DNA from 3 places in the Acetobacterium sp. MES1 genome. Region 1 is predicted to be linked to each of the others. Evidence: riboswitches for the same ligand, from Rfam matches in the RefSeq annotation. Region 1 holds a riboswitch; each other region holds the start of a gene.
What was found. Region 1 has a riboswitch for cyclic di-GMP ahead of BI182_RS02680 (type II secretion system protein). Riboswitches for the same ligand answer to the same signal wherever they lie in the genome.

Region 1 (10,768 bases):
TCTTTGCATTAATAATTAAAGAAGATTTCGTTCCACCAGAAGCATTGATAAGAATATCCCCCTTAACCCAAAGGGTATCACATTCGATATTTAGATTGGTATTATCATTTATTGTCAGATTTTTATCGAAAATAATTGTTTTGGCTTTAAACGTATTTGTTTTTCCTGAACCGTTATTCTGAACATAATTTTCTTTGAACCAAATCGTCTCTGTTTTATTTCTGTCCCCCAAATTGAATTCAGCCTGCCACACACCAGTTGTTGGCATTGGCGCTGTGACATAGATATTTTTGGCCTTCATATCCAGTGTTTTTCCATTCATCCATTCAAATTTACTGTTATTATCTTTATTTCTTCCAATATCTAAACTTAGATTATAATTTTCAACTTTGAGCACTCCCCCAGAATCCTCTTTTTCGTTCCCCTCACCCTGAATATTAATTTTGACTTTATTTCCGGTCGCATGGATATGCGTATTGCGAGCGCCAGTGTCCTCCACCGGTGGTCCTGAAATGCCGCCAGTTCCCGCATCAGCTTGCACCGGTATATCAACCTTATAATTAAGCTCTCGCCGCAAACCTTGAACATCAAGATTAAATGTATACACGCGCGAAGCACCATCGCCACTCGCCGTTAAATGACATTCCCCCAGAATTACTTTTCCGGTCGCTAATGGTGTTGTATCACCGTTGCTTCGGGCTATCAATGAATCCATATCGTCAATATTCCCTGTCACACTATTTTTAGTTCCAAAAATCTGCTTGGGATACTCGTTTTCTTTTCCGCTAATGAGATTATTTAACTGTGAAATACGCATTTGCAATGAAGCAATCAGCGCCTGATTATTGGGATCTGAAGAATCTAACGCATTCAATTGATTTTGTTTTTCTGTTTTTTCCAGTTGATAATCATTTAATTCCGACATGTCATTATTAATAAAAATCTTCCCAAACTCAATCACCGACTTGGCATCAATATAAGCCTGTCGACTCTCGAGCGTTTGCTGGGTAAAGGTAAAGTCACTGTTGGCCACCGACAGCAACGAGACAACCATGATCATAATAATTACACCAATAATGATCACAAATGCCAACGAACTGCCTTTTTGGTTTTTTAAAATGTCTTTTATTTTATCGGCCATGGTAAACCTCCACCTTATTTTGCGCCACTCGCTAAAAAACCGCTTCACCTGCAAGCAGATCGCCATTGCACTCTTTTTTTCTCATACTCGATACTTAACGTTCTTTATTTTTCCATCATGTAAACCTCAAAGGTCACATTAATCGCCACTTTGCCGCTGTCCAGTTTGGCGATCCCCGCAGCGGCAGCGCTTGTCGTGCTTGAGCTGCTGGTTGACCCGGTGGTCGTCGTTTCCGGTCTAATCTCAAAGGCCGTAATCACCATGTCCGGTCGGGTTGCCACGGCATCAAGCAACCGGTAAAAATTAGCCTGAGTGCCGGTCACTTCCATATTGACCACGCCAATCAGGGTTTGGACCCCAGCGGTATCAACGGCACTATTTGTTGTTTCGGTCGTTTCCGATGTCTCCGTCGTTTCGGTATCAGTGGTTTCGGTGGTCGTGGTTGTTCCGCTGGTATCACCGGTACTATTTGTGGTGGTAGCATCTTCGGCTGTAGTCTCTGTTTCCGAATTGGTGGTGCTTTCTGTCTCACCTGCTGCTGATGCCGTATCTTCTGAAGTATAGGGAACAAAGGTCAGCACATCTGCCATGCCATTACTGGCAATCGACAACACCCGGGGCGATAAACTGTAATCCAGACACAGCTGGGTCAATAGCATATCGAGCCCTTCATTTGGCAGCTGCTGGGGGAAAACGGCTTGCATACTGGTCAATGTCACGGTTGCCGCATCACGGGCTTCCATGGTAGACGGAATGGCATCAATCGCCATTTCCATCGATTCTTTGGTGAACTGGGCCTCGGCAGCCTGATCGTTCACTACCTGAAAGCTTTGAATACTTGGCAATACCACAAAATAAATCCCAAAAAAACCGATCAATGCGCATCCCAGAATATAAATCAACAATTTTTCCCGCTTGGTCAATTTTTTCATTGGGCCGCACCTGCTTTCAGATAGGCGTCAGCCGAAAAGCCATAGCCCAGAATCGTGTTGGTTGTACTGGAACTCGTCGCCGTGCTGCTGGTTGTTCCGGTGGTTGTGGTGGTGCTGGTCGTCGTTGTCTGGGTTCCACTGACCTGGGCATAGCCGGTGTAATCCACCTGAGTGAAGTAGCCGGTACTTTTTAAGCGCTCGATATAGTGGGCCGCTTCCTTTTCGTTATTGGCGGTGGCTTCGATATGGATGGCTCCGGTAATACCATCATATGCCAAAGCATTTAGCGTTATCACCCCGTTTCCCTGGGTTGCCAGGCTGTTCATCATCACCGAGACCAGATCAGGATTACTGTTAACTGCTGCAGTGATGGTTTCAATGTTGGCGATCTCACTCTGAATGCTGTTGACCTCATCGGTCAGTTCTTTGGCCTGCAGGTATTCCGCCTGATTATTGGGATCACTGATATAGGCATTGGATTCCTCCAAACTTTTTTGGGCGCTGTATTTCAACCCAAAGAAAATCCCAAAGGTGATCAGAAAAACCAGAATCATGGCAGCGGGAAGAATCAGGGCCTTATATTCAAACGGCAGCGCTTTTTTGGCAGCATTGCTTTTGCGGTAGGCAGTAAAAAGGTTGAGGGATCTGGATCCCGAAAAAAAACCGGCAATGGGGTATATATAGTTGCCAAAATCAAATATTTCATCCATTACAAAACTGTTTTTGACATTGGGGGTCTGGGGCAAAGCAAACACACTCAAATCCGGATCAAAGTTTAATGCCTTAATTCCCTCCAGTTCATATTCATCCAGGCCAGCATAGAGACTCATATTTAACGGGTGTTCGGATTTTTGGGATTTGTTGAACTGAATCAGCGATGACAGTTTTCCAGTCAGTTCCTGGGCAAAGGCTTCGGTGCCCCGCTCGGCCAGCAGCCGGGAACGGGTCGAAAAAATAAAAATGCCATTTTCAAACAAGAGCGAAACCAGATTTTTTCCATCCAGAATATTGATGGCAAAGGTCATTCCCCGAAAATCCCGGGTGGCCGTGACATACTGAATGATCGTATTGAGCCCCACATCGATACTCATGATCTGAATTTTAAGGCTGGCAAAAAGCGCCACATAGGATTCGATGACCCGTTTTTCAATCCCGCAACAAAAGATATGATTGCCACTCAATCCGGGAATCGGGGTGTAGTCCACCACCAGTTCGTCATAATTTCCTGCGGACTCATCAAACTCGCCAGCCGCCAGAGCCTCCAGTTCCCGGGGCTTAAGCTTGGGTACCTCCACGGTTTTGGTGAGGATCAGGCTGCTGTCGATGATCAGTTTCATATTTTTAAAGAGCTTGGGACTTTCCTTAAGCGCTTCGGTGATCGCTTCCCTAAACACCTCTTCATTGGTAATAACCCCATTGATCAGGGCCCCGGCCTCAACCGATAGTGTTTTATAGCTGGTGATGGTCAGTCGGCCCTTCTTGATAAGCCCCTGGAGGACCTGAATGCCATCATTGGAAAAATAGACAAGTGTCTGCATATAGAGCCTTCCTATCCGATATTTTGGTATAAGGTCATAATTGGGAGCATGACGGATAACATGATCCCGCCAACGATGCTGGCCATGATGATGATCATCACCGGTTCAATAAAGGTGACCAGCCGGGTGGTGGCCATTTCAGCCTCGTAATCAAAGGAATCGGCCACCGATTCCAGCATACTGTCAAGATTTCCGGATTCCTCACCGATATAAATGGTCGACACCAGCTTGGCATCAAAGCCGTCAATGGTCTGGATTGAGGCTGATAGCGGTTCACCATTGCGCACCTGTTCAATGGCCTGGGGAAACTGGGACTGCAAATAGCTGTTGCCAATGGTCGCCCCACTGATGGTCAGGGCGTTGATCATCGCCAAACCGCTGGAGTAAAGGGAACTCAGGGTTCTCGCAAAACGGGCGGTATAAATGATTTTCATCAGCTTGCCGATCTTGGGGATTTTCAGTTTAAAGTGATCCAGGGCTTTTTTGACCTGGGGAATCGTCACTAAAAAGCCACCCAGCACAATAACAACCAATAAACCGATAATATAGATATACCAGTAGTTGGTCATGGAATTACTGATATTAATCATCAGCTGGGTAATCGCTGGCAGCTCAATCCCTTCAAAAAGGGTAAAAAACTGGGGCAGAATCAGGGTGAAGATCAGCACCACCACCGCCACGGTGATAAAAAAGAGAATCACCGGGTAGGTCATGGCGCTTTTAATTTTGCCCCGTAGTTTGTGTTCCTTCTCATAATGATCGGCCATTTTCCGGGCGGTCCCCTCCATCTGACCGCTGGCCTCACCAGATTTATACATGTTAATCAAAAGCTCCGGAAAAGAACCCTCGGTTAATTCCATGGCATAAGAGAGGGTATTGCCCCGTTGGATCTCCTGATACAGTAAGCCATAAACTTTTTTGATGGCCGGTTTAATGTCCCGCTCTTCCATGATCTTGATCGCCCGGATCATCGTGATGCCCGAGCCCAGCATGCTGGCAATCTGGCGGGAAAAATCGGACAGCTCCATCGGTTTGAGTTTATAGGCCTTATGATGCTCCTGGACCTCATTGATTTTCAGGGCAAACTCATTGTTGGCCCGCAGGGTGCGCCGCACCGTTTCCGCTGATGCGGCTTCCATGGTGCCCTTGATAAGCTGGGATTGTAAATTTTTTGCTGTATATTTATAAACCGGCATGGGCGCCCTCCGTTTTTGACTTTAGCTTAAATTATTTTAACCCAAACAGGGTCAGATACCAACGTATTATTATATCACCAAATAGCAGCGCTGTCATGATGCCGATGCATAAATAGGGGCCGAAGGCCATATGTTTATCCGCCGTTTTTTTAACCAGCAGATAAACGGCCACCACCCCACCCAGGACGACACCAATAAAGGCCGCCAGCAGCGTGTTGCCCCAGCCCAGCATAAAGCCAGCCACCGCCATCAGTTTGATATCACCGCCGCCAAAGGCGTCAGAGATAAAGAGTGCCAGCACCAGCATCGGCAGACTGACGATAAAGATGCCAATGACCCGGAACAGCAATCCGACTTCAGTGAAAACAAAAAAACTGAGCAGCGCCGGGGCCATCAGGGCGATGACCAGACCATTGGGAATAATCATTGTATCAAAATCGATCATCGTGATGCAGATTAAAATCGCCCCGGCGGCAAACACCACCAGCCACTGAAAGGAAAAACCGTAGACCGCAAAAATCAAAATCGCCAGCAGCCCGGTAAAAAGTTCGACTAACGGATAGCGGATGGATATGGACCCGCCGCAATCGGCACATTTGCCCCGCAGCCAGAGGTAGCTAAACAGCGGAATATTGTGATAGCCCTTGATCGGGGCATTACAGTTCGGGCAAAAGGAACGGCCGTTAGCCACCGAAATTTCCAGCGGCACCCGATAAATGACGACGTTAAGAAAACTGCCGATGACGATGCCGATGACAAAAATATAGAGATAAAGAATAAATTGAATCAGTGCAACCATCGGCGTTTTCCTTTCGCATTATTTTTCTTTGGTAACTTCAAGGTTTCCGGGGGAATAGCTGGTGACCCGTCCGCCCCGGCGATAGACAATATAATCGATGGTGGCATCCCGGTTTTCATCAACCACAGTGATGACCGCATCCTGATTGACCTCAACGCCAATATAATCAAGCAGATCATCCTGCACTGGCACCTGGTAGTGACCAGTCGCCGCCGACTCAATGGCTCTGGCCTGGGCGGCCAGATAGACCAGCCGGGCATTGGCGGCATTGGCGCTGTGCTGGCTACTCAGTACCAGACCGGCAATAATCACCACCACAAAAAACAGGATACTGACCACCGCCAGGGGAAACCCCCGATCAAAGGCGACCGGCTCGTTTTTGGCAGGAGGAAACTGATATTTGGCAATTGGGTTCACGGTTTACCTCCCGGAAATGTGAAGCTGCCAACCTTAAAATTTGACAGCAATGATTGACGACAAAACGTTGGTTCATTTTACCATGTGATCCGTCGGATTGGCTTAAAAGGATGTAAAGATTTGGCTTTTTTTAGTAGTGGACTCGCCGATTGACGCTGGTGTTGGTTTGCTTCATTGTCCCCACCTACTGAATATTTGATTTTTATGAACTGCTGAAATAAAAAAAATCTCCCTATCCCCGCAAACCCAATGACGGGTTTGCGCCTGGGAGGGAGGAGAAAATATCCTATGGCGCATAGGCTATCAACTTTATTTCACTACTCAAATTTTGAATTAGGCTTTAACGGATCCAAGACTTCTCCATCTCTTGTATATGTTACTTCTTTTACCTGTCCATCTGTACCAATTTTTACAACCCATAAAGAATCAGTAGCTCCAGCATCTTCACTCGCTTTAATATCCGTTCCCAGAAAAGTCAACATTTTTCTGGCCGCCTCAGGCAGAGCAGCAATTTCTGCATCTGTGTCCGCTCCTTTGAGCACATCAGATCCTAAATTTACCGCAATAGCACCTGCCGCTGCGGGAGTCGCTATATTTAGGTTAGTATTTGCATTAGCTTTGTCTTTTGCAAAATATTCTGTAGCGATTGCTTGCGCAGCTACATAAACTTCTCTCTGTTCTGCAATCGCCGCTTTCTTTTTAGCATCTTTGACAAATCCAATCATTGAAGGAATCGTAAATGCCGCCAACACCGCCAGGATCACCAATACCACAATAATTTCCACCAGGGTAAACCCTTTTCTGCTTCTCCGTATCTTATTAATCAGTTCCATGTTTTGCTCCTTATTTCGTTTTTTTTATGCTCTATATGATCATCTGCGCCAGCGATGATTTATATACTTATTTTTATATATGACTGATTGGTAAGTGATAATGATTATCTCACACTTCTCCTTAAGCTGCCTTAATCCCGCTCCATTATTGCCAAATTTTTTGTCAAAAAAAGCCGCACTCTCACCGTGCGGCAGCTGGCTGTCGTATCGTGGTGGTTTGGTGCCCTGACCACGGCTTTAGACCCTTTAGCTTTGCGTCCCAGGGTTTCCCCTGCTTTGCCTTTTTCGAATTTACATTAGTTTAATCTTAGTTGATAGTGATTAAAAAGTCAAGTTAATATTTTACATCTTCGTGACATATCCTTTGTATTTTAGATGACTCTTTTGCGGTTGAGTCATTGTTCTTTTTAGCCTTGTTTTGATTCGCTTGCGTTAGAAAGCGTAACAACCCTCATAAATTTGCCCGCTTTAAAAACCTGCCCGTCATTTCTATCCATCATTTCAACTTTTAGGCACAAAAAAAGCCACATCTCGTGTGGCAGCTGGCTGTCCTATTATCTGGCGTATAAACCGCCAGCATAACGTAGACCCTAAAGCTTTGCGTCACAGACTTTCATCTGATTTGCTCTTCGCTCTCTTAGGGTAATTCTTTTTCAATTAAAAGTCAAGCTAATCTTTTTATAAATTTTTAATGGGATAAGGTGGTTTTTTAGCCAAGTGTTTTTAATTTGTTCATTTTATGAACAGGTTCTGAATTTTCAACCGTGTTGTGGGCGGTCACGGACCGCCCCTACAAATTATAACTGACGTTATTTTAATAACAGGCTATCGCCCAAAATACTGGTTAAACTCCTGCTTGTCGCTGGCCCACTCAAGGCCGACCTCGTAGCTGATTTTCTGGTCGCGGACCAGCATCGCCAAATCGGCATTGAGGGTTTTCATCCCATCCCGGCCACCGGTTTGCATCACCGAAGCCAGTTGGTGGGTTTTGTTTTCACGGATCAGGTTTAAGACCGCATCGGTGCCAATCAGCACCTCCAGGGCGGCCATCCGGCCCTCGCCGCTAGCCAGGGGCACCAGCTGCTGGGTAACGACCCCTTTTAAAATGCTGGACAGCTGGGTGCGGATCTGCTGTTGGCTGTGGGGCGGAAAAACGTCAATGATTCGGTCGATGGTATTGGCGGCGCCAATGGTATGCAGGGTCGACAGCACCAGATGGCCGGTTTCAGCGGCGGTGACGGCGGCCGATACCGTTTCGTAGTCCCGCATTTCGCCCACCAGAATAACATCCGGGTCTTCCCGCAGCGACGACCGCAGGGCGGCGGCAAAGGAGCTGGCATCGACCCCGATTTCCCGCTGATGAACAATGCTGTGCTTGTGTGTATGCTTATACTCCACCGGGTCTTCAATGGTTAAGATATGGACCGCCCGGTTGGTATTGATATAGTCAATCATCGAGGCCAGGGTGGTTGATTTCCCGCTGCCAGTGGGCCCGGTAATCAGAATCAGCCCCCGGGGCTCCGATGCCAGCTTGCGGATAATCGGTGGCAGCTTGAGTTCCTCAAAGCTGGGGATGGTATCGTTAAGCAGGCGGATGGCGGCGGCATAGCTGCCCTGCTGTTTATAGATATTGACCCGTTGCCGCAGCCCTTCCGGGGTAACATGGCAAAAATCCAGGTCACTTCCATCTTCCAGCTTTTTGCGCTCCGCCGGGGTCAGGATGCTAAAAATCAGCTGTTCAATCAGCTGCGGGTTGTGCTCAAAATCACTCTGATAGAGGCGACCGTTTTTTCTAAAAACCGGGGGCAGGTCCCGGGATAAATGAATGTCCGAACAGTCGTTGCGGCGACCATAGTTGACCAGATCTAAAAAACGCATTCTCAGGCTCCTCCCTATTCCACATAGTATGATAATTTAAGAAATTCTTCCATCGAGGTAATCCCCTGGATGGTCAGATTAGCAACACTTTTTCTCAGCGGAATCAGCTTCCCGGTTTGTTCCACATAGTTATAAATATCCTCAATCGGTTCTTTTCGGGAAATCAGATTGCGGATGGTTTTATCAATCGCCAAAATTTCATGGATGGCAGTTCTGCCTTTATAGCCGGTATTATTACAAATATGGCAGCCCCGGCCCCGGTAGAGGGTGGTCAGCCGGGGTTCTCCCAGCAGCTCTCTTTCAATTTCTGAAGCGACATAGGCTTCGCGGCAGTTGGGACAGATTTTCTTGACCAATCGTTGGGCTACCACCCCGGTCAGGGAGTTGGCCACCAGATAGGGCTCGACGCCCATGTCCTGGAGCCGAACTACCGCCGACACGGCGTCGTTGGTATGGAGGGTGGACAGCACCAGATGGCCGGTAATGGCCGAACGGACAGCAATCGAGGCGGTTTCGGTGTCCCGAGTTTCACCGACCATGATAATGTCAGGATCCTGCCGCAGGATCGAGCGGAGTCCCACATCAAAGGTCAGCCCGGCCAAAATATTGACCTGGGTCTGATTGATCTTGGGCAGGTTTCGTTCCACCGGATCTTCGATGGTGGCAATATTGACATTTCGCTGACTGAGCATTTCCAAAATCATATAAAGGGTGGTGGTTTTGCCACTACCGGTGGGGCCGGTAATATAGACCACCCCATGGGGGCTTTGCAGCATCTGGAGGATTTTCTGATAATCCCCATCGTTCATCCCGAATTGACCGGCATGATCCAGGGGGACGTTCATGCTTAAAAACCGCATGACCATTTTTTCGCCGTAGACGGTGGGAATACTGGAGCTGCGGACATTCATTTCAACCCCATCGATGCGGATCCGGAAATGGCCATCCTGGGGTACCCGGCGCTCGGCAATATCCAAATTGGAAAGAATCTTGATTCGGGCAATCAGCGACTGATGAAGATTATTGGCCAGGGTCAAATAATCAACAATCAGGCCATCGATCCGCAACCGGATAATGGTTTCTTTTTCAAAGGGCTCAATATGAATGTCACTGGCCCCGGCATTATGGCCTTTTAACAAGACCGAATTAACCAGATTGACAATCGGGGCGTCGCCCTCATTGGTGAGGATATCCTCAACAAAAGACAGGCTGCTGCCCTCGACGGTTTTGTTGGCAGCTTTGGCAGCTTTTTTGGCTTCAATTTCGGTATAGGTTTTGCGGATGGTCTCGAGAATCACTTCCCGGGTGGCCAGCACCACATCGATGTTCATATTAGTAATCAGCCGCAGGTCCTCAATGGCATAAAAATCGAGGGGATCATTCATGGCCACCACCAGGTGGTTATTTTCTTCGCCAATGGGAATCAGGGTATATTTAAAGGCGATATTCTGGGGAATTTTTGCGGCGGCTTCCAGATCGATGGGAGTATCGTTTAAATCCAGCACCAGTACATTCAGCCGTTTGGACAGAGCCGTCAGCAGCTGATCCTCGGTGACATAACCATATTCAACCAGGATCGCTCCCAGTCGCTTGCTTTTATCGACTTTCTGATAGGCCAGGGCTTCCTGAAGCTGTTCTTCCCGGATAAAGCCGGCGTTAATTAAGATATCACCAATACGAATGTTCTTAGTTTCCATTATCTTCCTTTTCCAATACCTTCCGGCATTTTAAAAAATCTGTTCTTCGAATTCAAAAACCGTCATCGGTTTGCCAAAATAATAACCCTGGATGATATCGCATCCGAGCGATCGCAGCAGATCGACTTCGGCTTCGGTTTCGATCCCTTCAGCGACGACGGTCATCCCCAGTTTTTTAATCATCTTGATAGTGGATTCCACCACAATCAGATTCTGCTCCCGCTTGAGATGACTGTTGAAAAAACCCTGATCCATTTTAATGACATCCAGGGGTAAATTACCCAGCAGATTGATTGAGGAGTAACCGGAGCCAAAATCATCCATGGCCATTTTAAAA
Region 2 (10,449 bases), on a different contig from region 1:
CTCTTCACCAAGTTTTCGATATTCATAGGGATTGACCTGCACCGGTTGTTGGGGTGGGGCATAAGCCGCTGGTGGCGGATCATTTCGAACCACCCGAGCCGGTTCTGCTGGCGGAGCCTGGGGTGGTTGCTGGTAGGCCACTTCCGGTTGTACCGGCGGGGGCGGGGGCGGGGGCGGGGCAACTTCTTCCTCATCGTCCATGCCACTGGCACCCATCGACATGGTTACAATTTCCCGGGCCAGAGCAGGTTCCATGGCACTGATAAATTCACTTTCAACCAGGCCTTCAATGCTCAGATTAAACTTTATACTAACCAGATTATCGCCCTTCAAGGAAAACAAATCACGAATACTGGCTTTACTGGTAGTATCCAGTAGGGTTGGCGGTGAAATATTGACGACTTTTCCCAGAAATGAAGCTAATGCGCCTGCTGCCGCTCCCATCATCTGGTTCATGATTTCACCAATGGCACTTTTGCTGATTTCATCAAACTCAATATCATCACTGGTGTCCATATCAAACAACTGTGACAAGATTTTTTTCATGTCCGACTCTTGTAACAGCAGGACATTAGCCCCTTCGATTCCCTCAACATAGTTAATCAAAACCCCGATTACTGGTTCAAGGTAAGCGAACTCAAACTCTTCGACTCCGATTGTTTCAATTCTTGGCGTCGTAATATTAACCTTGGTATTTAAAATGGTTGACATTGCGGTGGCGGCTGTGCCCATACTGATGTTCATAACCTCGCCGATAACATCAACTTCCATTCCGGATAGCTTATCTGGATTTTCTACTGCTTCTGTCATATGAATAGTTCACTTCCCCTCTCGTTAAGCTCTTTTATCTGAATCGCTCTTTTTTTCTTGTAATCACCCATTTCTCCCCTAAACCAGACTTCATCGTTGACAACAATATCAACCATCGAATTTGCCGGTTTATTCAACTTGATGATATCCCCAACTTCCAGCTCGTAAATATCCTGGGAGAGTACCTCCGTATCACCTAGGACACCTTTTATTTCCAACTCCGTCTTTCTGATTTCATTGATAATATTTAAGCGTCTCTTTTCCTCTGCCTGTTGATCGCCTCTTTTGATATTCTTCTTGGTTTGAGACATTTTCTTTTTAAAGAGCATATCCAGGGTTGTCGCCGGAATACAGATGTTAATCTTTCCCTGGGTTTCATTTACTTTAATACTCATAACAATAATGACGACATTTTCATCGGCCCCAATCCCCTGAAGAATTCGGGAATTGGTTTCAATTTTCATTAACCGGGGAGAGATTTCCAGATAATCAAACCAGACGTTTTTCATCAGGTTGATCATCCCTCTGAAAAAATACTCCATAACCCCAATTTCAATTTCAGTAAACTCCCGATCTTCCTTGAGGGGCTTGCCTGAACCGCCCAATAACCGGTCAAAACTGCAAAAACCAACGTCTTTGGAAAGATCCATGATGACCAGATCTTCTTCATCTTCGCTGTCTTTAATATCAAAATCAATCAGCCCCATTAAGACCGAATCGGGGAGGGCATTATTAAACTCGTAGTACTGCTGTTCTTCCACCTCGATTATTTCTACCAAACTGTATGTCTGCAGAATTCCTGTTATATGAGAAGACACCAGCCGGGCATAATTTTCATAAATACTGAATAAATGCTTAAGTTGCTCTCTGGTAAAAAGCTTTGGTCTTCTAAAATCGTAATCTTTAACCTTCTTACCGGCCACCGGACTTGGCGCTTCCGGCTCATCTTTACCACTGATCAGGCTGCTTAAAAGGCTATCAATTTGACTTTGCGAAAGAATTTCTGCCATTTCGTTTCTCCTAAGTGTTTGTCTCTAATTCTATTGTGCAACTGTATCTGTTCCTGTCGCAATGTCACTGAAGAAATCTTCAGTTTCGGAAATAATGATTTCAACCCGGCGATTTTTGGCACGGTTTTCTTCAGTATCATTGGGTGCGATGGGCCGATACTGGCCAAATCCCACTGACAATAATTTTGCCGGATCAGTAATATAGCCATTCTGCAAGAATCTTAGCACCTCATTGGCCCGGCTGCTGGATAAGTCCCGATCATCAACTGGTGAATCAGCCTGGGCCGTGTGTCCATCAATTCGGATTGATTTTATCGTCGGCTCCACAGCTTTAAAGGCCTGGCCAATGTCTGATAAGACCTGTTGTCCGCCGGGTTTAATCCGGGAACTGTCGGGTTCAAAAAAGATTGATGACATAAACTTGATCGAAACCGCTTTTTCATATTTTTCAATACTGACTGCATCATCCAAGCCATTTTCCTTGGTATACTGACTCAGGTATTGATAGAGATCTTCCAGATCAACGATCTCTTCCACCGAAATGTCCTCGTTTGGGGATGTTGAACCGTCTGACTCAGTCGCTGTTCCGGTCGTTTCATATACTGCAGCTGGATTAAATATCTCAACCAGTTGCTTATACTTTGCTGCATCCAACGTTGACATCGAGAAAAGTAGGATAAAGAAGATTAAAATCAGGGTGATCATGTCTGCATAGGTATTCAGCCAGGCATCTTTATTGATTCCTTTTTTGTTCTTATTACGCTTGCCCATAATATATACCCCTATTTTTAACTTTCAACAGCTTTTCCTTTTTTACCTTTGGATTTTCCACCTTTTGATGGGGCTTCACCATTCGCTTTCCTGATTTCGTCTTCCGTCAAAAAGTTCATCAATTTGTCTCGGATGTATTTGGGGTTTTCGCCTTCTTTTATGGCAACTACCCCCTCAATAATCAGTTCCTTGATTAGCAGATCCCTCTCCTGAGCAATTTCCAATTTACTGGATACTGGCATAAAGACACAGTTTGCCAGTACCGATCCATAAAAAGTCGTAATCAATGCGACCGACATATCAGAACCCAGGGTGCTGGCACCACCTTCAAAGCTCATGTTTTTTAGCATGTTTACCAAACCAATCAGGGTTCCGATCATCCCAAAGGCCGGCCCCAAAGCAGCGCCCATATCATAAATTTTTCGTTCGAGATCGTTTCGTTCCGAAATATAATCGATTTTCTGGTCAAACCAGGATCTTAATTTATCTGGCTCAATGGCATCGACAATTCGCAGGACACTTTCCTTAAGAAACTCATCCTGAATATCGGCTGCCTTTGCTTCCAGAGCCAACAATCCCTTACGTCTCGCCTCTTTGGAAAGTTCTGTCAGAATATCCACATATTCCAGAGGATCTTGTTTACTTTTAAAAAATATCATCTTTAAATGCTTCGGGATATGTTTAAATGATTTGATCGGAAAAGAGGCGATCAGCACGAAAAATGTTCCACCGATGGTAATAAACATACTTTGAGGATCAATAAAATTCATTAATGCCCCGATGTTAAAACCATTTGCAGAACTGAATGTCATCCCAAAAAACATCGTAAAGACGACTAGGACATAAGCAATGATTGTTGAAATTTCCATAAATTTATACTTCCTGTCAGAATTTAGTGGTTAACGGCTAAAAATATTTCGTTTGTATGCAATTATCTTTGATAGTACCTGGGCTGAACTTTCGTTTACCACATAGTGTTTGCCATTCGTCAGGCGAATGGTGGTATCTGGTTTTTCTTCAATAATTTCAATGATCTCACAATTAAGTAGAAACTTTTCATTCTTTTGTTTGTTTAATCTGGTTAATTCTATCATATTTCCACCTTAAAATATATTTTTTATTTTCATAGTATAACCTAAATAGAAGTAATTTTCAACTTTTTACTAAGTAACAGCCAGATACCAAAGGGGTGGATCCACCCCTTTGGTATCTGGCCAGGATAAAAAGCTCATCCCGAAGGATTTTTTCCCTTCGGGTGAGCTCTTCTTAATTATTATTTGCTATCGCTTCAGGTTAATCAATTCTTCCAGAATCGAGTCAGAAACTGTGATGATTCGAGAATTTGCCTGAAAACCACGTTGGGCAACAATCATGTCGGTAAATTCCTGAGATAAGTCAACATTTGACATTTCCAGATTGGCTGATTCGGTACCCCCAGTGCCATTGGTTCCAGCTTTTGAAGCAATCGCCTCGCCGGAGTTGGCCGATTCCATAAAGTAGCCATTGCCATCCTGGAGCAGGCCGTCGTTGTTGGCGAATTTAGAAATGGCCAGGTAGCCAAGGGTGACAGGGGTGTCGCTGCCAGCTTCGATCTTGCCGATGGTGGTCTTTGTAGCTGCCACAGTATTCGCTGGATCAGCATTCGTAAACATCGCATCAAAAAGATTCGATTGCACAACCAACTTAATTTTTCCTTGCGTATCAGGATCAGTCAATTCAATCGTCATTGGACCATCTTCAGCTGGCATTAAACCACTATAATCAAAAGGAATTGGGGTACTTACATTTTCAATTCCACCGCCCTCATTAGAAACTCTTAAAAGCATCGATTTATCGGCGTCTATTGAGATACTTCCAAAATCAAAGACACCAGCAACTGGATCTTCTGGAAGTTTCGTCGTATCAATTTTTAATCCCGGTAGCTTTGGAAAGGTTAGAATCCCATTTTTAAGCACTGGTTCGCCATAGTTGCCTTCCGGATCATCAAGTTCTTCCCCTTCTTTATTCTGCAGTCCGGTAGCTAAGGAGTAGTCGCCTGATGCGGATCTTGTCAGTGTTAACGGTCCTCCTTGAATGTCTGCATTGGGCTCAAGTGCGACTGCTGCTTTTGCCAGTACATTTGTTGAATCAGTCCGGACCATATAGCCAATAACCAGATCTACATCACCAGTATAGTTTGTATCTTCTGGCAAAACTAAATTTGTAAGCCATTCGGGCATTGAGCCTTTGGTAAACTCAGGATCACCGGCTTTGATCCCGGTAATCTCGCCAGATTTACCAATGGTAATGCCGGTGTATTTTTCCAATTCGATCGGGTCAACGTTGATCGCCTTCAGCCCATTCATTGACAGGGTTCCATTGGCATCCAAAATTGCATTACCTTCAGCATCAATCGGTATCCCCATGACCTTACTGCCAGCACCATCGGTTAGATTTCCCAGTGCATCAAATTTTAAATTACCAACCCGGGTATAACGGTTGGCTCCGGCCGTCGGCTGAACGGTTAAATAGCCTTCGCCAGCAATATAGACATCTAATGCCCGACCAGTGCTGGCTCCGGAAGAAATTGTATTGAGCATATCTATGCTGGCAACCTTGGCGCCGTACCCCAACTGGCTGGCATTGGTACCGCCAGTCGTGTTGGTAGCTTCAGTAGCGGTTGATAAATTCTGATACAGCACATCACTGAAAACCACCCGGCTGGCTTTAAAGCCGTAAGTATTAACATTGGCAATATTATTACCAATTACATTTAATTTGGTCTGGTGGGCTGCCATCCCGGAAATTCCTGAGTATAAAGATCTGATCATTTTTGATTCCTTTCTGTGCCGTTCGAAGCTTATCTGTCGGTCAAAGCTTCCAGTTTCCTCATCGAGGTCCAACTATATAAACACGGCACCATCAATATCATTGAATAGTTTATTTTTCATTTCGTTTTTGTCCATTACAGTAATAACCCGTTTATCCGCTGCATTGACGATAAACGCCGAATTATCCATCATAATTAAGGCATTGCCAATCCCTTTTTCCTGAGCTTTGTCACAGGCATCTCCCAATTTTTCCAAATCACTGTCAGATACTTCAATATTACGCTGTTCTTTTCTGATACTGGCGTGTTTGGTAAATGTGACACTGTTTTTTATTTGTTGATCGAGAAGCTCCCGAAAGCTATTTTCGCTTTTTTCCGGATTCGTAACTTTCGAGGTCTGATTCGTGGGATTGGTTATTTTTTCGGTTTGTCGAATGATGGCATCATTTAACCGATAAAAATTCCCATTGATTCTGTCCGTCATTGGATCACCTCTTCTTAAACACTAAATGTCAATTATTCTGATTTCGACTGCGTTACTTCCATAATACTGCTCATCGGGTAAGACACACCATTCACAATCACCTGAGCATCGCCGTCATATAAGTTGACACCTTCAACAACCCCTGATACCACATGGAGAGATCCATCAGAAGCGTTTTCTGCCAGAGTAATGTCTTTTCCAATCAAACTCATGGAGTAAACCGTTTTGGTCATTTCATTCAGTTCAGTCAAGGCCTGCACCATCGAAAATTGAGCCATCTGGGTTGTATATTGCGAGGTGTCTGCGGTATTGTTCATATCCTGATTCTGTAACTGGGCCACCATCAACTTGAGAAAATCATCCATATCCAAAGATGTGCCGGTTTTCTTTGTCGAAGTAGTTGTTGCTGACGTCGCTGCTGCGGTACTTAAATAATTATTAATACTATCAATCGCCATTATATCTTCCTCCTTAAATCAAATAATTCACACGGTGGTTGGTATAGTTCTGGAGATTCTGGGGAATTAATACCGATTCGTCTTCATCACCATTTGTTGTGATGCTGTTTAATACTCCGCTGCTTTTAATAAACCGTTCTCTTAACAGAGCCTGATTTTGATTTTGATTGGGATCAGAACCATTGTTCATCATAAATGCTGCGTTCTGACTATCGCCACTTTGTTCTACCGGGGTATTTAAGTGCACCGTTTCCACTTGAACATTCTGAAGCGCCAAACCTCTAACCAATTGATTAATTTGTTTTCCCAATAGTTTTTGGGTTTCCTGGCTGACGGCCATAATATCAATGATCAGTTTTCCCTGATCGTAGCTCAATTTGACATCAATATCGCCTAAATTATCTGGTGACAAGGTCATTTGAAATACCGTTGGCTTGTTGGGCTCGAAATTCTGAAGAATTTTCTGCTGAACCTGCTGAGCGACCTCTGTTTTGTTCGTTGCTTGAACTTCTGCGCTTTTGTTTGAATTAACAGCGGCCATATTAACTTCCCGGCTATTCATTTTTTCTAAATTCTGATCTCCAATTTGCCCTTGTGCTTTTTCTAGAACATCCGATACTAATATTCTTTTGTCATCAGATTCTTCCCCTGATCGTTCCTCATTCTTTGCAACGCCCCCTGTGATTTTAGAAACATCATCCACTAAGCCAGATTCAGCATATTCAGTTATTGCAATTTCCGGTTCAACATCTTCACTAAATGTTCTTGCCGCCATTTTCGGTTCAGTGTCTTCTCTGAATGTTGTTGCTGCTATCTCCGGTTCAGTATCTTCTCTGAATGTTGTTGCCGCTATTTCCGGTTCAGCATCTTCTGAAAATTTTATTTCTGTCAACACAGGTCTAACGGCTTCAACCTGTTTAAACATTTGTCGCCGGGAATCTGTTGAAATTGTAAATTTGAATTCATCTCCCAGCTCGATTTGATTTTCTTTTTTTAAAGATTGATCACCTTCATTATCAGAGGTTTGTACACTCGCTTGCTCAGGCTTGACACCTTTAACTATCTCCGGATCACCATCAATTTTGACTTGGTTTTCACTTTCCATCTGGCTGGTGTTTTGTTGAAAAATCAGCATCTCTTCTTTTGTAACTTTGCCTGCCAAGACGAGCATTTGCCCCTGATCACTGCCTGTCTTCGGCTCTTCAACCCCTTCAATCCCTAATTTCAGGTTAAGCCGTGTCAGTGCTGTTTCGATACCTCCCTGAAAACTCTGGATAGCCATTAACTGTGCTGAATCCAGTGTTGATAAAGAACTGCTTTGCTGTCCTTCATCGCTTTTTAGCTCCGCTTCCTTCGGTTCTTCAACTTGATCATCAATAGTCGTGACCGCATCATCTTTTAGTGATGTTTGATCGCTTTGCCGTCGATTGTTTTCCGCAATCGATTTGGTTTCCCGCTGATTCTTTCGAACCTTCTCCAAATGATGATCCGCATGGCTGACATTCTGTTTTGACTGATCCAGCAAATCTTTAAACTGGGCGCTTCTTTCGTGTCCGCATGACTGACTGGTGGACGGATTTTCTGATTGCAAATTAAACCCTCTCACTCCCGTCATTGTCGACTTTCCTGTCGCTTGAAACTCTAAATTCATTGCCTACCTCCCTTCGTAAATTTAATTATTACCGATACAAAAACGTACCGCTAACATATCGAACAATTAAAATTGTTCGTTTATTATAACAGCCGAAACGACCGCAATAACCTACATACTATATGTATACTATATAAGCGAAAAAGACCTCTGTAAACATCTATATCACAAATTAAATTGGATCTTAAGAAAACTCCTATTTTAAATAACAATTGTTTCCGTCAAAAGAATCTTTCCTGAAAAACAAACCGGTCATTATTATATAACAGTCGACTATAACCCTGCAACTCATTTTATGGTTTAATTTCTAACAAAAAAAAGCAGCGACATTGCCACTGCTCATCATGGTAATCACCATCTCAATTTGCAACTGGCTGTCATATACCACCGTATTTAGACCCTGTAGTTTTGCGTCCTTACTTTTCAATAAGTATGCCAATATTACGTTGTTGTAATATTACGATATAATCCTCTCATTGTCAATGAAAATATTACTTTCTTTAAGGTAAATTTCTTGTAAACACCTCTATTTAGCTGTATTTATCTGCGTTTTGACCCTACCAGGTTGGTTGTATTTATTGCTGACTATCTTCCATCTCATTGTCATAATCATCTTTGGCAATCAACCCCTGATGCAGTTTTAAACCTAAAATACCCTGGGCAATGTTCGAGGCATGATCACCAACCCGTTCAATATTGGTCAACAGATCCAGAAAAATGACTCCGGCATAAGGATTGCAGATTCCCTCGTTAAGACGACGGATGTGGTCATCCTTTAAGCTTTCTGTCATTTCATCAATTTCTTCTTCTTCATCAAGAATTTTATAACATAAGCTTGACTCTTCTGTTTCCATTAATTCTACCATATCTCTGAGTGTGTTGGAAGTCAAACTGATTAAATTTAACACTTCCTGATTGGCAATATCACTGAAGACGATTTTATTAGTCGCCCGCATCTCAGCCAGCTCCCCGATATTCATGGCATGATCGCCAATTCGCTCCAGATCATGGCTCCCTTTCATGACGAAGGCCAGACGATCATTTTCTTCTTCCGACATATTTTCGTTTGAAAGCTTAACCGAGTATTCCACGATGCCTTGCTGAAATTCATCAATGCGTTCTTCCCGCTTAACTATTTCTTCAACCAGCTTTTCATTCCCATCCATGATGGATTCACAGGCGATTTTAAAATTCTTAAAACTCATTTCGGCCAGGCGATTTGTTTCTTTGACAACCTGACCTAAAGCAACAGAAGGATTATTGAGCAATCGATCATCCAGCTGCAATCCTTTTTCTTCTTCTTTCTCAGGATAGATTCGATCCAGAAAGGTGACAAAATAATTAATCAGGGGGAATAATACAATGGTGTTGGCTACATTAAAAAAGGTATGCGCCATGGCAATTTGTCTTGCCACATTGGGAACCACCTCACCGCTACTACTGATAAATACGCCGGAAATACTGACAATGAATTCATAAATGGGATTAATCGCCATGATGCTGTCCATCCCAACGAGCAGGATCATCACCCAGATGGCGCCAAAAACATTAACAAAAAGGTGGATAAAGGCCGCTTTTTTTGCGGCCGTGGAGGTGCCAATGCAGGAAATCAGAGCGGTCACACAGGTTCCAATATTGGTACCGATTAAAATGGGAATACAGATTTGGATCGCACCGGTTCCCCCAATACTGGCAAATACCCCTGACAAGGCCAGTGCCTGGAGCAAACCAATGGAGGCACTACTGCTTTGTATGATACCGGTGATCAGGGTTCCGATCAAAACTCCCAGCAGCGGATTTTTTCCATAAGTTGATAACAGATAAATGAAATCTTCACTTTCCCGGAGTGGCTCCATTGCAGTTGACATCGCAGCGATACCAAAGAATAAGATCCCAAAACCAAGCATGATACTGCCCCAATCGCGATTTTTTTTGCGGGAACTGAAAAGCGTTATCAGGGCACCAAAGCCGATAAAAACGGGTGCAAGTTCCGTCACATTAAATGCAATTAACTGAGCTGTGACTGTTGTTCCAATATTGGCACCGAGTATAACCCCAGCCGCCTGGGTAAGTGTCATCAGCGCAGCATTGACAAAACCAACCACCATCACCGTTGTGGTGCTGGAACTCTGAACAATCATTGTGACAACGGTTCCCACCAGGATCGCTTTAACCTTATTATTGGTTAAAACTTCCAATAGTTTTTTCATTTTTGTTCCAGCTACCGTTTTTAAGCCTTCGCTCATCATGTGCATCCCAAAAACAAATAACCCTAAACCTCCGAAAAGGCCAATCAGCATTTCTAACGTCATTATTTCCTCCAAAATAATCATTGATTAAGGCAACATCTATTCCAAATTAATAAACATAATGAAAGACCATGCATTTGCAACCTAATATCCTTATGTTAACCAGGATAATCGAATTTCTCTAAATTATATCACCTTTTTGAATTT
Region 3 (10,768 bases), on a different contig from region 1:
GTTTTGAGAAACCGATAAATGCCACGCTGTCACTGCGAAGCAGGCTTTTAATTTCATAGATCCGATTGTCATTATTTCCGACAATCATTACCTTTATCTTTTCTATGGCGTTTACCCCATTTTTTTCTATAATATATGAATTATTATTTATTGCCGAATTAGATTAAGGCATGAACGGCTTTGGACCCAAAATGGCCTTGTCAACTGGTGAGCGGAGTACCAGACGATACTTCGGTGTTTGATCGATTGACAGCGCATAGGTAACTTTCTCGACCTCAGTTGCTGGTACCGATACCGTTACTGAGGTGTATTCCCCGCCTTTGTCGCCAGTGCTTATTGGGCCAATTTCCAGGATTTCGATATTCTCGACAACATATTGTGAAACGACACCATTTTCTTTTGTGATCCAAATAGTGACAAGATCAACACGATCTCCCTTGACTAAATATCCACCTACCCCTTTTTCTTCATCGACCAGAATGGTCAGGGCCCGATAATTTGGTTCAATGGCGTAGGATAAATTATTATTTTCCTGATTGGTATCACTTAAACGACTGGTCAGGATCTGTTCATTGGCCTCAATGTTCTCCTTGGTGATACGCCCCAGAACATCCTCCGGATTGGCAATTGACAGTTGGTGAACCATCTCAATTGGTACTTCTTCGGTTGTTAGCATCTCTTTTTCAATGACGGTTCCTTTGGGAATGGCTTGAGTTGCCAAAACAACGGGCTGTGTCGCCTGGTCTTTGCCTTTTTGCAGAGAGATTGCAAATTGAAAAACTGCAAATCCGGTGATCACCGATACGATCAATGCAATTATTACGAGTTTTTTCATCGATTTCTCCATTCAACTGATTAATGGGTTTATAAATGGTATTTACCCAAAATACCGGTAATTATTAATTATTCGGAAAGGATCAAATTATATAATCCAAAATCCCCATCGGTTCCTTCCCCGACGTTACTTCCAGAAGAAGCGCCATTTGACACCATATTTAAGAATGAACCAGTGATTTCACCTTTATCAGTTTGATTTTCCAGAAGAAACGCGGCAAATCCCTCCACTACAACGGTTTGTTTATCAACCGTATACGAGTAAATGGGCACCTTGACAATTCTCGGGCATGTCGGTTCGAAATTATCAGTAGTGCAGCCAACACCGCCGCTGAGCGCACCAAAATGGGTACAACCGTTGTAACGTTCATCAAAGCCCTGAAAAGTAGGTCCTTCCATGTTTCCCATTTCTTTTAAGAGAACATCACCAACACTGATTTCACCGGCATAACCCTGGGTAATCCAAATCCGATAATCGCTGGCCCCCCCTCCTTGGCCATCGAGATCAAGTGCTCCAAAAAAGGATGGGGAATCGCTCCAAACATTTTTTTCCCCGTATTTCAAAGTTACGTGCGTCAGGTTATTGCTGGCCAACCTTAATTCCATTTCCTCTTTCGTCAAGCCAATTGGTGCCACCCCAGTGGTTCTGATAACTGGCGACAGTTTTGCCACAGCCGTTCGGGTAAGGTCCAAATAATCGACTCCAAATATTTTGGCAAAATACATCGGTACCGTATTATCAACAGTAACACGAATTTCAGTATATTGACCATTACTGATTTTCCCCAGAATGACATCCTCAGGCGTTAAATCCGGAAAACCATTAAGATCGGCATAATTAATGGCACTCTCTTTAATCTGATTGACCTTGGTGGTGTTTCCCGTTTCGATGGGTAGTAACCGCCCGGATGAATATACGGCTGCATCCGCAGCTTTTTGCTGTTCTCCAGTACTTAAAAACGCCAACCCCAGATCGATTACCAATGCCAGCATTCCCATAATAAATACCATCGAAACGGCCACAATAATCAACGCATCACCTTGTTCGGATTTTTTTATCTGTCTATAGGGAAATTTTTTTAATAAGTTCATTATCTGTCTCATTTACTCCACCTTCATGGTACAGGATGAAGAAAGATTCATGGTTTCACCCTGAACAAAAACACCAACAATTGGAGTCAATATATTCACATCATCGCTGATAACGATGATTACATCACCAAGACGGGGGTTTGATGTATTTGTAAACGTGATGCTGATGTCTACAGTGTCGGCAATGTTCTCAGGAGCAATTGTCCGAATATGCTCTTCAATTGCTGTCTTACTGGTTGAATGAACGATTGCATAGCGTGCGCCTTCTCTTGCGGCATAATCAATACTGTTCTGATTCATAAACAGCCAACCAAAATCGATAATTGCGCACAAAATCATAATCAAAATTGGCAGGGTGATAGCAAGCTCAACAATTGCTTGCCCGTCTTCTTTTTTTATCCGTTTGATTATGTTTGCAAACATGTTTCCTCCCTGATCATTCATCCTGAAGATCTGATTTATTTAACTGTAACTGGAGCAGATCGTTTAGCCGATTAAAAAAGGCATATTGATTACGTCCGGCAGAAATCTCCACTTTGACGTTGCCAATATGCCACTGGTTTCTTCACAGTAAACACAATAACTACCTATAGGCTTTATGCTGCTAATTGGGTTCCGATATCCGTAAAGAATTGACCGATTTGAGGGCCCAGTAACCAGATGGCAGCAATGGCAGCCAATGCAATCCCGGCAATAATCAAACCATACTCAACCATACCCTGTCCATCTTCTTCTCTAATCATGCGTGATAATACGTTTTTCATTTTATTTACTCCTTTTAATTAGTATCTTCGATAAATTTCTATTGATCTATTATCGTTTAAGCCGCTAATTGAGTACCGATATCGGTAAAGAACTGACCAATTTGTGGACCCAGTAACCAGATGGCAGCAATGGCAGCCAATGCAATCCCGGCAATAATCAAACCATACTCAACCATACCCTGTCCGTCTTCTTCTCTGATCATGTGCATCAATTGATTTTTCATTTCAGTTTCTCCTTCAATATTTTATATTTGTTAGTCAAACTAATTAGAATCATTATGCTGCTAACTGAGTGCCGATATCTGTAAACATTTGCCCGATTTGGGGTCCCAATAACCAAATGGCGGCAATGGCAGCCAATGCAATCCCGGCGATAATTAAGCCATATTCAACCATGCCCTGTCCATCTTCTTCTCTGATCATGCGTGATAATCCGTTTTTCATTTTTTCTTCTCCCTTTTTAATAAATTTTACGTAATCGATACCAAGTTTGCCTTGGTTTAAAACAACATTCCAAAATCTATCAGATAATTTGTGTTGTTAAAATTTAAAATTAATACGGATACAAAACTGGAAGCCATAAACGGTCCCAGGGCAACCTTTGATTTCAAATTACCTTTTCGTCTAATGATCAGGTATGCTGTATAGATCATCAGAAAGAAAGTCATTATCATAATCGCAGAAATTATTCCATAAACACCCAAACAAAAACCAACCGCAGCGGCATATTTTACGTCTCCCCAACCAGCGCCCTTTCCAATTATTGCTGGTAAAAAGAATATAATAAAACCAATTACTAAACCAAAGATATTCATTCCAATACTGGCAATCGGTTGCCCGGTAATGATGAAGGCACCGCCCACGAATATCGTCATTAATACCAGCTCATTGGGGATTTTTTTAATGCTGATGTCTACAGCAGAAAGAATGACACAGATTGAAAAGAGCAACATACATTCCAATGTTTTTGGTTCAAGTCCGTTGAGCTTTACAAAGATCAACCAGATGGTTGCGTTAAGCATCGCCCAAAAGATTGTTTTTGTAACATTGCCGGACAACTGATGGTTAGTCAAGGTCTTGACTCGCTGTCTGACTAAATAATCAGTCGCTTCTTTCATTAATACGCCAGTCACTGCTCCAATCATAAAAACTTCTGCAGTTATCAGTAATTGATCCATCAGTATCCTCCATTCGTTTTTTGCAATAAAAAAGCAACGATTTACTCGTTGCAATTAAGGCGAATTAAATACACCTATAATCTGCAACTGGCTGTCATATAAATACTTATTTAGACCCTATAGCTTTGCGTCCTTACCTTTCGATAAGTTTGCCAAATATTAAATTGACCAATAACTGAATCGTATAGAATAAAAAAACAACGCATTGACACGTTGCATTATAATCATCATTAAAAAATGTGGTTGTGCAACTGGCTGTCATATAAATAATTACTTAGACCCTAAAGCTTTGCGTCCTTACCTTTCGATAAGTTTGCTAAATATTCTATTGGCATCATGATAAGGCATATATTATCAATTGTCAAGTGAATATTTTGCGAATTATTTTTTTTATTATATTTGCAGCAGTAATATTTTGCTCAAAATACTTTAGATTACTACTGACATTAAATATAAGATATTCATTATATGCGCCGATGTTTCTTGTGCATCACTCGACTTTTGATTAATATTGTTGTGCAATTTTGTGATATTATTATCAATCATCAATTGTATTATAATAATCTAATGTTGCAGCCGTTTTTTTGATGATCAATGTTATTTCGCGAAAACTGTTAATCAATATAAAGTCAATGCTTAAAATACTGTATGTTGATTTATGCGGTATAATATTTAAATATGAGCTTTGTAGTCAGCCATAAAAACCAATAATAATTCCTTAATAAATATTTAAAAATAATTGACAGCTGCTCCGAATTGTGATAAGTTATAATCAGTTAGTTATAACTAACACAAGGGGATGGAGGGCACCTAATGAGCATTGTTATTATTGGCGGAAATGATCGCATGATTTATCAATATAAAGATTTATGCAAAGAATATGATTGCCGGGCTAAGGTTTTCACCCAAATGCAGGGTGCGATGAAAAAGAAAATCGGCGTCCCAGATTTGATTGTATTATTTACTGGGACGGTTTCTCATAAAATGGTAAACTGTGCGACCGATGAGGCAAAAAGACTTAATTTACCCCTGGCACGGTCACATAGCAGCAGTTTGGCTGCATTACGAAACATTCTGGAAGAGCATTGTGCTCAATGTAAGAATTGCGATGGGTGTGTTTTAAAATCGCAGACCCGGAAGATGTAGTCATGAGTAAATTCGAGAGAGAAATGATACGCCACTGCTCGCCTACATTGGCCGGAATGAAAACTGGTAATTTATTCAGTTATCCATTTACCAGCTATTGCCAACTCGCAGAGCAGCTGGATCAGTGTAATGATATGTTGAATGCTCGTGGTGTCTATCTGGAGGTACTGAGGATAAATGCCAGTCGGGTTTTAATTTATGTTTATCGTGAAAGTCGACTGCTTAAAGATTTTTCATGTCCCCGGGTGGACAGCTTTCTTCAGAATATTGGCTATCATACCGATGATTTGAAGTCTTGCCTGGAATTTTTATCTAAACGGATTCAAAATTCCAGTGAATTCCCTCACGAGATTGGCTTGTTTTTAAGTTATCCGTTTGAAGATGTTCAGGGATTTATCGAGCATGAAGGAAAAAACTGTAAATATTGTGGTTGCTGGAAAGTGTATTGCAATGAAAACGAAACAATCAAACTTTTCAACAAATATAAAAAATGTACGCAAGCTTACTATCAACGATTGCTCAGTGGATCATCCCTGATGAGATTGACTGTTGCTGCATAACTAAAAATTGAACTATTGTGATTGTTTTTTAAAAGTCCATCCATCTGATATTGCAAAAATGGATGGACTTTTTAAAAAAATGGGTTAATTAGGTCGTTTACGGGTTTATTTTCATCGTCTATTTCAAAGAAATGATTAAAAATATTTTCTGCCGCGGCTGAATCCAGTGGTTTGCTAAAAAGATATCCCTGAATATAGTCACAACCGCCACGCTTTAATTGCCAATATTGATTCCAATCCTCGATTCCCTCTGCGGTGATTTCCAGTTTTAGACTATGTGCCAATGAAATTAGACTATCCATGACCTGATTGTTTTTGAGGTTTAGAAACTTTTCATTGATGGATTTATCCAATTTAACCTTATCCACTGGTATATATGTCAGGTAATTCAGAGACGAATAGCCGGTACCAAAGTCATCCAGGGCGATTTTGAAACCAGCATCTTTTAATCCCTGCAAAAAAGACATCGTTTCAGTATCATTCTCCAGCAGAATGCTTTCTGTAATTTCGATTTCAATCATTTCTGGTTTAACTGCATGAGTCGTTATGAGTTGCCCCAGATATGCGATAAAATTTTTATCCTTCAATTGTTTACTGGAATAATTAATCGCAATTATTTTTTCTCCGAACCCCATATCTCGCCACTTCGCAAATTGTTCAATCGCAGATTTAGCTACCCAACGCCCAATATTAATAATCAGCCCAGTATCTTCTGCAACTGGGATAAATTGATCTGGTTGGATATTATGATCTTTTAATCGCAATAATGCTTCGAACCCATGGATTTGAGCTGAGCACAAGTCGACTTGCGGCTGATAGAGAAGTTTGAAGCCATCTGTTTCTAAGGCTTCTCGAATAATCGCTTCTATTTCGATTCGGGTATTTATAATGTCTTTCATTTCAGAGTAATAAAAGATGTAGTTGTTTTTACCGCTATGTTTAACATGATACATCGCTGTATCGGCATTCATTATAATTTGATTGATGTCACAACTGTCTTCCGGAAAACAGGTTAAGCCCATACTGATATTGATATTATTGGCTTTGCCGTTGAGTACAAATGCTTTATCAAAGGCTGCTTTTGTAGTTTGAGCGAATTTTTCAACTTCCTGGGTTCCATTAATATTTTTCATTAAAATCAGGAATTCATCACCGCCGAAACGGGAAATAAACGTCTTTTCATTGGAAATGTTACTGAGTCGATGGGCAATCATTTTTAAGATCTCATCACCATAAACGTGTCCCTGGGTATCATTGATCGCTTTAAAGTTATCGATATCAAACAATAAAACGGCTCCAGGTTTACCAGAGTCCAGTGCATCCGAGAGTTTTTCTAAAAAACTCATTCGATTTGGCAAATCGGTTAAAAAATCATGGGTCGCAAGGTATTCAATATAATCTTCCTGTTCCTTCATTCGTGTCGTATCCATAAGAATTCCATGAATTTGTTTAATAACACCATTTCCCTGGGCTATTCCTCTGCCCCGGAATAGTATCCATTTTACTTTATTATCCTCATCGTTAATGGGGATCTGAATATCAATCTCATTTTTACGCCCAGTGCAATACGACTGTATTTCGTATAATAATCTGTTTTTGTGTTCCGGATCGGTTAATCGACTCAATAAATCTTCAAATTTTTCGTTTTCATTAAGGATTCGACTGACATTAGAAAAGTTATCAGATATTAGAATTTCGTTGGTATCTAAATCCAATTCCCAAACTGCACTATTTGTAATTTCTGTAGCAATGGCATATTTCTGATTCAGGATACCGACCTCTTTGAGACTTTTTTCAATGACCTCATACTGTGTTCTCAATTTGTCTTCTGTTTTTTCTAGATGATCATTGCTTATTTTCAGTCGCTCATAACTTTCTTGTAATTGTTTTTGAATGGTACGCCGTTTTAAATTATCGACGATAAGAATTAATGAAACAATCAAAAGAAAGAGTATTAGAACCCCAATACTAACAAAAATTTCTCGATATTTTTCCAGTGGTGAGGGTTCTTTGTTAATTAAAACAGCATTTTGGGGAATTAGCGACTCGGGAATATTGAATTTTTTAATGAGATCATAATCAAATATATAGTAATAGGGCGTATCCTCAATAAGACCCATTGATTCCACGGACTTGCCATTCAATATATCCATGATCAAATTACCGGAGATCCGTCCAAAGGCCTCATAATCAATCAGTTTTCCGCCCAATATGCCGTCACCAATTCCGCCGATACTGGTTCGATAGACCGGTATGCTGGTATTATCTTTTAAAAATTGATACTGATCGCTTAAGTCCTTGACAACACCGTTTTTGTCCTGATTCATACTCAGGTATAAAAGAATTGCATCGTTATCCAAATTTTTAAGAATTTCCCCAAACTCAGCAAAGGTATAGTCTGATACGTTTAAGACCCGAAAATCAAGATTATCGAATTCACTTTGAGTGGCCAGAAATTGCCCCTGATCACCTTGACCGGTCAGTGATGAGTCCACAATACCAATAACTTGGGAAGCTTTAGGATTGAATTTATGGGCGATTTTAATCGTTTCGACCATTGAAAATTTTTCGAACATTCCGGTAAAGTAAGGGCTTTCGGCTGCTGACTTTCCCCGGTCGAAGTCATTGATTCCGAAAAACACCACTGGTATTTGGGGAAACAGCGTGTCGTGATAATCGATCATAAACTGCAGGGCATTATCATCCCCAACGAGCACGGCGTCATAGGGCGGCAGATTTTTTAATTTATAAGCAAGATTTTCATAAAACAGTTGTTTATTCTCCACAGTATCCAGCCGCTTAGTATCCATATATTCAATATCCAGACTAACTTTCTCATCAAGCGCAGACTGAATCCCCTTAATTTGCAGCGGAACCGTTGGAAAATTCTCACTGTATGAACTGATAAACAACACCCGCTTATTCTCATTAAGGGCATGGCCAATCATTGGAAAACAGAACAATAAAACCAGGCTCGTAAAAACAACTCCCCATATTGCTGTAATGGTGATTTTTTTTAAATGATTTCTCATGGTGAGCTCTCCTTTACTTCGATCAATTCGTACGAATCCGGTACAGATAAGGATTTGATAATTTCTAAACTTCGATACGATGCATAATTCTATTGCGGCTTATTTAAAACAAATCGACGACTCATTGCAAATACTACTGCCAATAGCAGCAAGCAAAGTGATGCGATCATAAACTTGATACTTATATCACTGTCAGGGATCTGGAGCGATATCCAATCAAAGATTAAGGGTGAGACAAACATTCCTAAATTGACCGCTGCCGTTACCAATGCAATGGCAGTGGATTGATTCTCTTTTCTTACTGCGTTGGCGGCCAGATAAATTCCTGTTGGCATAACAACACCAATTCCAAATCCGATAAAAAGAGCGGCAACACAGATACTGACTAACGATCCCAGAAAAAATATTAGGCTCATCCCCAGTCCCACAACTGCGATTCCGACGGTTATTGTCATTGTTTTTAGGCGGTAGATGATATGGCTGTAACGAAAACCGGTGATCATTCCGGCTGCTGATATCAGGGTGTTGATGATACCGCTAAGCGTCGCATCCCCATAGCCCTTGCTCACCACCAGCAGCGCTATGTTAGTCTGAAAAACAAAAAAGCAGCTGCCAAATAAAAAGATGATCAGGGCAATAAAATAGACGGTACCATTTAGTTTTTCAGTACGATTTCTTGCTTTTAGTTGGGTCGCTGGAAGCGGCTGATCATGGGGCAAATATTTTATGACAATCACAAGAACCGGTAGAAAAGCCAGATAAACCAGATAAGCTCCATTCCATTTTATATTAGCCAGCAAACCGGAAGTAAACAACAGCACCATACTACCGCCATTAAGAAAAGCCGATTGGAGTCCCATCATCGCCCCGCTTTCTTCGCCAGAAAAATAAACGGTGATTAAGGCCAGAGTTATTGTTGCATTAATTCCTTGACCGACACCAATCAAAACACTGGAAAGCCATAAATATTCAATCGCCAGCGGCCCCAGTATCAATCCCATCAATCCACCAGAGAGCCCGCAAGTTAGACTAAAAATCACAAGACTCTTTTTTGAGATCCGCATTGAGAGTGGACCTGCAGCAAATGCAAAAATCACCCCCAATAACGCCGGTAGGGTCAAAACCATTTGAATCATGGTTTCTGACACATTGGGGTAATGCTGTTCGATATCGGCAAGAATGGCAGAAGCGGTCATTGATATCATTAAAAGTGATGCAACTGATAAAATAGCCAGTTTGATTCGTTTTTTCTCCAATTGCGACTCCATATCTCAGTACAAATTAGAATAGTATTTTAATATAATTCTTACCCCCGATAGGATCAAATATTCGAAGGTTCTAGCCTGATAATGCTTTTCATTTCGGATGATGACAATCGTTTTTCATAGCCCCCTTTCACTTAACCAGAAATTAGTTAAAAAAAAGAGAGGTACTCCCTCTCTTATCATGGCAAACTTTTACTTCCGGATGATTTCAATTTTATAGCCGTCCGGGTCAGTAATAAAATAATAACGGGGTTTACCATCACCACTTAAACCTTTTGGCTCAGTGGGTTGGTAGCCCTTTGCGTCGTGCGCGGCCCAGGATGCTTCAAGATCATCAACCACGACGGCTAAATGACCGTAGGCAGTGCCCAAATCATAGGGAGCCACCTGACCATAGTTGTAGGTCAGTTCCAACTGATGACCGTTGGGACTGCCATCGCCTAAAAACACCAGCGTAAACTCATAGGTTGGTTCGTCCCGTCGTCGTACTTCCTCAAATCCCAGAGCTTCTTTGTAAAACGCCAGAGAGCGGTTTAAATCCAATACCCGAATCATTGTATGTGCCATTTTGTAGTTTCCCATCATAATCTCCTTTTTAATTTAAATTTTTCATATTTTTCCCAACAGATCTAGGGGTTGAGCATGGTTTTGTAAAAAGCATAGGCTTTGGAAGATTTACCGATGCAACAGCTGATATAATGATCCAGCAGATCACTAAGTTTTAGGGCTTCAGCTGGGTCGATCTCCCGGTCTTTGAGCTGTTTAATCGGTTGTTTTAAAAAGTCCCGGAGCAGTTCCAGCATGGCTGGGTTTAGCTTATAGAGATAGCCGGGGCTTTGTTCCCGGCAGTCCCGGCAGACCAGGCCATTTTGTTCAATGCTGAAGTGGGTTAAATCC

Region 2: linked by a shared signal. The riboswitch ahead of BI182_RS12385 (flagellar hook-length control protein FliK) and the one ahead of BI182_RS02680 (type II secretion system protein) in region 1 are both predicted to bind cyclic di-GMP.
Region 3: linked by a shared signal. The riboswitch ahead of BI182_RS10625 (prepilin peptidase) and the one ahead of BI182_RS02680 (type II secretion system protein) in region 1 are both predicted to bind cyclic di-GMP.

The regions. Positions count from the first base shown of each region.
Region 1 covers NZ_MJUY01000009.1:2,392-13,159, forward strand. Annotated here, with positions in the region: gene BI182_RS02650 (hypothetical protein) at 1-1,141, opposite strand, end outside; gene BI182_RS02655 (hypothetical protein) at 1,246-2,073, opposite strand; gene pilM (type IV pilus biogenesis protein PilM) at 2,070-3,611, opposite strand; gene BI182_RS02665 (type II secretion system F family protein) at 3,623-4,807, opposite strand; gene BI182_RS02670 (prepilin peptidase) at 4,839-5,606, opposite strand; gene BI182_RS02675 (hypothetical protein) at 5,625-6,023, opposite strand; gene BI182_RS02680 (type II secretion system protein) at 6,341-6,856, opposite strand; cyclic di-GMP riboswitch class I at 7,044-7,147, opposite strand; cyclic di-GMP riboswitch class I at 7,391-7,493, opposite strand; gene BI182_RS02685 (type IV pilus twitching motility protein PilT) at 7,682-8,734, opposite strand; gene BI182_RS02690 (GspE/PulE family protein) at 8,749-10,431, opposite strand; gene BI182_RS02695 (bifunctional diguanylate cyclase/phosphodiesterase) at 10,462-10,768, opposite strand, start outside.
Region 2 covers NZ_MJUY01000047.1:19,511-29,959, forward strand. Annotated here, with positions in the region: gene fliY (flagellar motor switch phosphatase FliY) at 1-810, opposite strand, end outside; gene BI182_RS12350 (flagellar motor switch protein FliM) at 807-1,820, opposite strand; gene BI182_RS12355 (OmpA/MotB family protein) at 1,851-2,591, opposite strand; gene BI182_RS12360 (motility protein A) at 2,609-3,460, opposite strand; gene BI182_RS12365 (flagellar FlbD family protein) at 3,491-3,685, opposite strand; gene BI182_RS12370 (flagellar hook-basal body complex protein) at 3,872-5,401, opposite strand; gene BI182_RS12375 (TIGR02530 family flagellar biosynthesis protein) at 5,474-5,884, opposite strand; gene BI182_RS12380 (flagellar hook assembly protein FlgD) at 5,917-6,342, opposite strand; gene BI182_RS12385 (flagellar hook-length control protein FliK) at 6,356-7,993, opposite strand; cyclic di-GMP riboswitch class I at 8,356-8,440, opposite strand; gene BI182_RS12390 (Na/Pi cotransporter family protein) at 8,569-10,305, opposite strand.
Region 3 covers NZ_MJUY01000036.1:6,898-17,665, forward strand. Annotated here, with positions in the region: gene BI182_RS10590 (CpaE/TadZ family protein) at 1-88, opposite strand, end outside; gene cpaB (Flp pilus assembly protein CpaB) at 164-835, opposite strand; gene BI182_RS10600 (pilus assembly protein TadG-related protein) at 904-1,938, opposite strand; gene BI182_RS10605 (TadE/TadG family type IV pilus assembly protein) at 1,939-2,349, opposite strand; gene BI182_RS10610 (Flp family type IVb pilin) at 2,523-2,690, opposite strand; gene BI182_RS10615 (Flp family type IVb pilin) at 2,747-2,914, opposite strand; gene BI182_RS10620 (Flp family type IVb pilin) at 2,967-3,134, opposite strand; gene BI182_RS10625 (prepilin peptidase) at 3,191-3,868, opposite strand; cyclic di-GMP riboswitch class I at 3,948-4,032, opposite strand; cyclic di-GMP riboswitch class I at 4,112-4,196, opposite strand; gene BI182_RS10630 (DUF2325 domain-containing protein) at 4,682-5,014, shown strand; gene BI182_RS10635 (DUF3793 family protein) at 5,017-5,574, shown strand; gene BI182_RS10640 (EAL domain-containing protein) at 5,646-8,606, opposite strand; gene BI182_RS10645 (MFS transporter) at 8,696-9,862, opposite strand; gene BI182_RS10650 (VOC family protein) at 10,064-10,453, opposite strand; gene recO (DNA repair protein RecO) at 10,501-10,768, opposite strand, start outside.